Regions from separate parts of the Arthrobacter sp. PTI12 genome, predicted to be linked through region 2. Evidence: riboswitches for the same ligand, from Rfam matches in the RefSeq annotation. Region 2 holds a riboswitch; the other holds the start of a gene.
What was found. Region 2 has a riboswitch for thiamine pyrophosphate ahead of AC1MBU_RS09300 (bifunctional hydroxymethylpyrimidine kinase/phosphomethylpyrimidine kinase). Riboswitches for the same ligand answer to the same signal wherever they lie in the genome.
Positions count from the first base shown of each region.

Region 1: another riboswitch for thiamine pyrophosphate. It lies ahead of AC1MBU_RS15200 (ECF transporter S component); the one in region 2 lies ahead of AC1MBU_RS09300 (bifunctional hydroxymethylpyrimidine kinase/phosphomethylpyrimidine kinase).

Region 1 is NZ_CM155256.1:3,184,846-3,188,250, reverse strand. Features, by position in the region: gene mnhG (monovalent cation/H(+) antiporter subunit G) at 1-62, shown strand, start outside; gene AC1MBU_RS15210 (HNH endonuclease signature motif containing protein) at 105-1,586, opposite strand; gene AC1MBU_RS15205 (DUF4235 domain-containing protein) at 1,686-1,946, opposite strand; TPP riboswitch at 2,089-2,204, shown strand; gene AC1MBU_RS15200 (ECF transporter S component) at 2,260-2,871, shown strand; gene AC1MBU_RS15195 (ABC transporter ATP-binding protein) at 2,873-3,405, shown strand, end outside.
Region 2 is NZ_CM155256.1:1,935,795-1,939,199, forward strand. Features, by position in the region: gene AC1MBU_RS09295 (Rne/Rng family ribonuclease) at 1-1,622, shown strand, start outside; TPP riboswitch at 1,716-1,831, shown strand; gene AC1MBU_RS09300 (bifunctional hydroxymethylpyrimidine kinase/phosphomethylpyrimidine kinase) at 1,823-3,403, shown strand.

The DNA.
Region 1 (3,405 bases), 1.2 Mb from region 2:
ATGTCGTGGAACACGCGGCCACCCGGCGCCGTGAGGCCGGGGACCGTGCGTCCGGCGAGTAGGCCCAGCCAGTAGGTTACTGGCTGCCGCAACACTGCCGCTGATCACGGTGGTGCCGTGTGGGTGCCGGCGCCGGCATCGGTGCCGGCATCGGTGCCGATGTGGGTGCGGGTGCTCCTGGACGCGTTGGAGCTCATGCCGGTGTCAGAGCGCGCGAGGTGGTTGTGGATGGCTTGTTCTACTTGCCAGTAGCGGTTGCGTTTGGGTGTTCGTTGCGGGTCGAGGTATGTCGGTGGTGTGAACCAGGGGATTCCGTGGACTGATTCGACTGTCCAGTTTCCTTCGTGGATCTGGTGGTGGTGTCGGGTGCAGAGCAGCACGCCGTCGTGGATGTTGGTGGTTCCGCCTGCAGCCCAGGGGATGATGTGGTGGGCTTCGCACCAGGTTGCGGGTGTGGTGCAGTCGGGGAACGCGCAGCCTTTGTCCCTGGCCACGAGCGCCCGTCGCAGGTGCGGTGGGAAGAGACGTTGGGTGCGGCCGATGTCCAAGACCTGACCCTTGCCGCCGAGAACGAGCGGGAGGATGTCGGCATCGCAGGCAAGCTTGCGGATGCTGCGGGCACTTATCTGTTGGGCGAAGACCGAATGCCCGTCATGTCCACCGTGCCCGTCGTGTCCGCTGTCTGCCAGGTCTTTGAGGAGGTCACGGTAGTTGATGGTGACCATTACCTGGGGTCGGTGTCCTCCGGTCGCTGGAAGACCATCACCTGTTAGCGCGATCCGGCATGCTGAAACCAGCCCGTCGAGCAGGTTCTGTTCACGGGTCGGCTCGTCGGGCGCTGAAACGGTGCCCTGAGTTCTGGGGTTGGCGGCGGTGTTCATGACGGTGATGAGGTGTTCGAACTGCTCATCGGTGGCGCCGATTTCCATGAAGTGCAGTCCGTGGCGCCTACCGCGCAGGAACACGCCCTGACGTGCACGCAGCGTTTTTTCGGTGGGCTCGGTGCCGTCCTGATCGATGATGTCTTCCCAGCGTTGGGCGAGGGCCCGTAGGACGTCTTCGTCGGACTCGACGGCCTGGCGGACCAGGTGCTCTTCCATGGCATCCAGCTCACGGCCGGTCGCGACGGTGGAGACCCGGTGTACGGCGTTGCGGATGATGGTGGCGGCACGGCTGCTGAGCGCACCGACCTTGGTCGCTTCAGCCAGCACACCCAGGGTAGGTGCGGCGGTGGCGCCTGGCCCGGGAACCTCGGGCAGGACGTCATGTCCGAGGCGTAACCGGCGGTTGGCTTCGGAGCGGCTGATACCGATTTTCGCCCGCAAATAGTCCGCAGTGTTCTTGTACGGGTCCCGGGCGTCAACGGTAGCGAGTTGGTGGTCCTCAGCGGCACGGGCAACCACAGTCTGCAAGTGATCGACCAGGTTGGAGAGCTGCTCAACCTCGACCAGGGTCACCGCGACTTCCTCAGGCCGAAGCGTCAGGTAGTTGGACTCGAGATCCCGCACGTAAGCCAGTAAGCCGGACCGCATCCCACCCAGGAGAGACGTGTCCTCCGGGCGGGGTTCGAGCAGTGCGACGGCCATACCCAAATTTTATCGAACACGTGTACTAACCGCGACCGAAAACCACCAATGTGCAGGACAAGTCAAACCGACTTATCCACAGGCCTGCAAAGGAGTGGCCTAGGTGAGGTGGCGGGTGCGCTCGTAGCGGTGGATGGCCCGCTGCGTGGTGCGGTTGGTGAGCACGCGGATGGTGGTGCTGACCGAACCCGAGATCACGGCGAACGCCAGCGCCGACCGGAGGCTGTTCTCCAGACCCTCTTTGTCCTTCGGTGGCTCGTTCCCGGTGGCACGCTTCCAGATGAAGTCCACCAGTTGCGTGCCCACGAGGCCCGCTCCGATGCCCAGTCCAACGCCCATCAGTTTGAAAATCGTGTTCATGGTGCCTCTTTCAGTCGGCTTGGCTTTGGTCCCAGCCTAGCGTTATAGCGGTGATCCATGGAGGGTCCGTGGGTCATCCAGGGACAACCACAATTACGACGACGGCCCCGGCACGGCCCCCGGTGTAGAGTTGGTATCGCTCAAACAACGACAGGGGAGCGCAACCACGTAGGTGGTGGGCGCTGAGAGTGCGGATCACCGCAGACCCTCGAACCTGATCCGGTTAGTACCGGCGAAGGGAGTCGAGTTCTCGAGGCTTCACGGCGTCCTGCCGGAAAGCCTTCCCCTCCTGTACCCAGGAGGATCAACAATCATGACTGCAACACAAAGCATTACCCCGTCCCAATCCCGGCGCCGCTATGAGTGGCGTGTCGTCGATATTGTGGTCGCCTCGGTCATCGCGGTGGCCGTGGGCGTCATCTTCTTCGCCTGGTCCGCCGGCTACAGCGGCATTGCCGCGGTAACAGCTGCCTTTCCGCCTCTCGCCGGGCTGTACTCAGGCGGCTGGCTCATTGCCGGGGTGCTGGGCGGACTCATCATTCGCAAGCCAGGCGCTGCCATCTACTGCGAGGTACTTGCGGCGGCCGTGTCTGCGCTGATCGGAACGCAGTTCGGCATGGCGGTCCTTCTCTCCGGGCTGGTCCAGGGCATTGGCGCGGAACTGATTTTCGCACTGTTCCTCTACAAACGCTGGAACCTCGGCGTAGCTCTGCTCGCAGGTCTGGGCGCCGGACTTGCCCTCGCCATCAGCGAAAACATCATGTACAACGTCGAGTGGACCTTGGACTACAAGTTGATGTACGGAGTCTTCGCCGCCATTTCCGGTGTTGTGCTCGCCGGTCTGCTGCCGTGGCTTGCCACGCGCGGCCTTGCAAAGACCGGTGCCCTGTCCGCGTTTGCCGCAGGCCGCACGGCAGACGTCTAGCATGACCGCCGTCGCGGAGCCCGTCCCGGCGTCGATCACAGCGAAGGGCTGGGGCTGGCGCCACCCCGGACGAACACGCTGGGCCGTCCGAAACATCGACCTGACGATCGAGCCGGGTCAGCGTGTCCTCCTCCTCGGCGCTTCCGGCGCCGGAAAGTCCACACTGCTGCATGGACTCGCCGGCGTCCTGGGAGATCAGGACGAGGGCGAGCAGGCCGGCGAACTCACTATCGACGGCGTCAGCCCGGCTGACTCACGAGGCCGCTCCGGGCTGGTGCTCCAGGACCCGGACAGCCAACTGGTGCTCGCCCGGGTCGGCGACGAAGTGGCGTTCGGTGCCGAAAATCTGGCCGTGCCGCGGAACGAAATCTGGCCACGCGTACGCCAGTCGCTGGACGACGTCGGCCTCGATGTCCCGCTGAATTCCTCCACCACCGCGCTGTCCGGCGGTCAGAAGCAGCGGCTGGCGCTTGCAGCAGTCCTCGCGATGCAACCCGGGTTGCTGCTCCTTGACGAGCCGACCGCCAACCTGGA
Region 2 (3,405 bases):
CCGGAATCTCCCGCAAGCTTCCCGACGTTGAGCGCAATCGCCTCAAGCGGATCCTCAAGGACCGGCTCCCGGAGAACGCAGGCGTCATCGTGCGCACCGCGGCAGAGGGGGCCAGCGAAGAGGAACTGACCCACGACATCAACCGCCTCCGCTCCCAGTGGGAGACAATTGAGGGCAAGGCGAAGTCAACCAAGACGCTCGCGCCGGAACTGCTCTACGGTGAACCGGACCTGACCATCAAGGTGGTCCGGGACGTCTTCAACGAGGACTTCTCCAAGTTGATCGTCTCCGGCGAGGAAGCCTGGGACACAATAGAGGCGTACGTCATGTACGTCGCCCCGGATCTCGTGGGCAGGCTCGAGAAGTGGACGAAGGACGAGGACATCTTCACGGCCCGGCGCATCGACGAGCAGATCCACAAGGCACTGGACCGCAAGGTGTTCCTGCCTTCCGGCGGCTCGCTGGTGATCGACCGGACCGAAGCCATGACCGTGGTCGATGTGAACACAGGCAAGTTCACCGGCAGCGGCGGCAATCTCGAGGAAACCGTCACCAAGAACAACCTTGAAGCGGCTGAGGAAGTCGTCCGGCAGCTTCGCCTGCGCGACATCGGCGGCATCATCGTCATCGACTTCATCGACATGGTGCTCGAGGCGAACCGCGACCTCGTGCTGCGGCGGCTCGTCGAATGCCTCGGACGGGACCGGACCAAGCATCAGGTCGCTGAGGTCACCTCGCTGGGCCTCGTCCAAATGACCCGCAAGCGGATGGGAACCGGGCTGCTGGAGGTGTTCGGCGAGAACTGCGAGCACTGTGCGGGTCGCGGTGTCGTCACCCATGACGAACCTGTTGAGCACCGCAGGCACGCTGTGTCGACGGAGAACCACCAGCAGCACCTGCGCCAGGAGAAGATGTCCCGCAGCGAACGCAAGCGCCGGGCGAAGACTCCGCCGGTGGAGGAGGAGCACGTTTCCCCGCCGGAACCGAGGGCCGACGACGCCGAACGCCAGGCTCGTGCCGAAGCCGCGCGGGCTGCCCTGGCCAGCATCGCCGCTGCCACTCATGCGGCGCATGAGCACGATCACGGGCAAGGAGTCTCGCCGGTGGCGGAAGCGCCGTCGTCGGCCGCTGTGCTGACGATCAATGGGGAGCAGGTGACGCTCCCCAAAGCGGAGAACGCGCCTGCTTCCGTCCGTCCGGAGCCGGCCCTGACCCTGGAGAGTCTGACGGAGGCCTTCAACCGCTTCCCTACGGCGGGTGGGGCGGATTCCGGCAGCCCGGCGCGCGAGGATCCTGCGAGCCCGGCCAGCGGGACCATGGCGCCTGCGGAGGACGAACCGGCGCGTCGGGCCCCGGCGGGCCAGGAGGCGGCGAGGCAGGGCATGTCCGCGGACGGCTCCGGTGCGGCCCCATCGTCCGGTCACCGTAAGCGGCGGCACCGAGCCGCCAGCAGCGCCCAGGGCTCGGCTGAGAACGCCACGATCGAGCGTGCCGCTACCGTGGCGGACGCACCGGCAGCCGGAACACAGTATGTTGCACGTGCCGGCAAAGCTGCGCCCAAACCGCAGCAGTCGGACGAGCCCATGATCCTGGGAGTCGGGGTGCCGGCCTCCGAGCTGTAGCAATCGTCGCTCGACGGAACGCGCCGTTCCCGGTCTGAAGGGGGCGGCGTGTTCTGATTGCGGGCGGTGAGCCCCCTGCACGGTAGGGTAGGCCACAGTGACACGCGGTGCCCGGTTCCGGGCTGAGATGAAACGCGTTGAACCTGATCTAGAGATGGCCGTCAATAGGCGGCCTTTGGCCTAGCGGAGGGATGTCGCGGATGAGTATTCGCACGCTCGTAGACACAGTGGAGCACACAGAAGCCCTATCGGTTCCAGCGCGGGCGCGGACTATTCCGCACGTGCTGAGCATTGCGGGAACAGACCCCACCGGCGGGGCTGGTCTTCAGGCTGACCTGAAAAGCATCGGGGCGCAGGGTGGCTACGGTATGGCGGTAGTCACTTCCCTTGTTGCGCAGAACACCCGCGGGGTGCGCAGCGTGCATACACCGCCGTCGACGTTCCTCGATGAACAGCTGCAGGCGGTCAGTGATGACGTCACCATTGATGCGGTGAAGATCGGGATGCTCGGAGACGCGGAAACCATCCGCACAGTCAGGCGATGGCTGCCGCGAGCGACCGGGGCCGTCATCGTCCTCGATCCGGTCATGGTTGCAACCAGCGGGGACAGGCTGCTGGCCTCCGACGCGGAGGACGAGTTGCGCGCCCTGGTGCCGCTCGCTGACCTCGTGACGCCGAACCTGCCGGAGCTCGCGGTACTGCTCGGCGAGCCGGTTGCGACAGGCTGGGAAGCGGCTGTGGAGCAGGGCAAACGGCTTGCAGCTTCAACGGGTACCTCGGTGCTGGTCAAGGGCGGCCATCTGGAAGGTGCCCTGGAATGCCCGGACGCGCTCGTAGACGCGTCCGGCGACGCCGGCACAGTCTCCGTGGTGGGCGGTACTCGCATCGATACACGGAACACGCACGGTACCGGCTGCTCCCTTTCGGCGGCCCTGGCGACCGTCCAGACCCGCACCGGGAACTGGCACCAGTCGCTGCTGATCGTGAAGAAATGGCTTCGGGGCGCGCTCGAACGAGCCGACGAGCTCAACGTGGGGCAGGGAAACGGACCGATCCATCACTTCCATGAGTTCGTACCCAGGCCGATCCCGGCGCCCCCGCCAGAGGAGCGCCCGTTCAGCGAGCAGGTCTGGGAGCTCACCACAAGCCACCGTCTGGCGATCGAGACGCTCGGGTTCGTACGGGCGCTCGGCGACGGTAGCCTGTCGCCTGAACAGTTTGCGTATTATCTGGCACAGGACGCCATGTATCTGAGGGGCTACTCGCGCGTGCTGTCCAGGGCAAGCGCTCTTGCACCCAGCGAGGCTGAGCAACTCTTCTGGGCGAAGTCGGCACTCAGTTGCCTTGAGGTGGAATCCGAGCTCCACCGGACGTGGCTGACCGGACGCGGGCAGTCACCGGCCCAGGGGCCGGTGACGAGGGCCTACGTTGACCATCTGCTGGCAGCCTCTGCCAACGCAGGCTACGCCGTCCTGGTGGCGGCGGTCCTGCCGTGCTACTGGCTTTACGCACACGTGGGCAATGCCCTGCACTCGCAGTGGATCGGCAACGGAGCCAGCCCGGACCACCCGTACGCAAACTGGCTGGAAACGTACGCCGATCCAGCGTTCGCGGAGGCCACCGCACGTGCAATTTCCATCGCAGATTCGTGTTTCGCTGCTGCCCCGCCCGCAGACAGGGAGGCAATGGTCGAGGCGTTCGAAGCATCTGCCTGGTATGAACATGAGTTTTTTGACGCGCCGACACGCCTTGATTTGCGGGATTCCGCGAAATTGCCGTAATC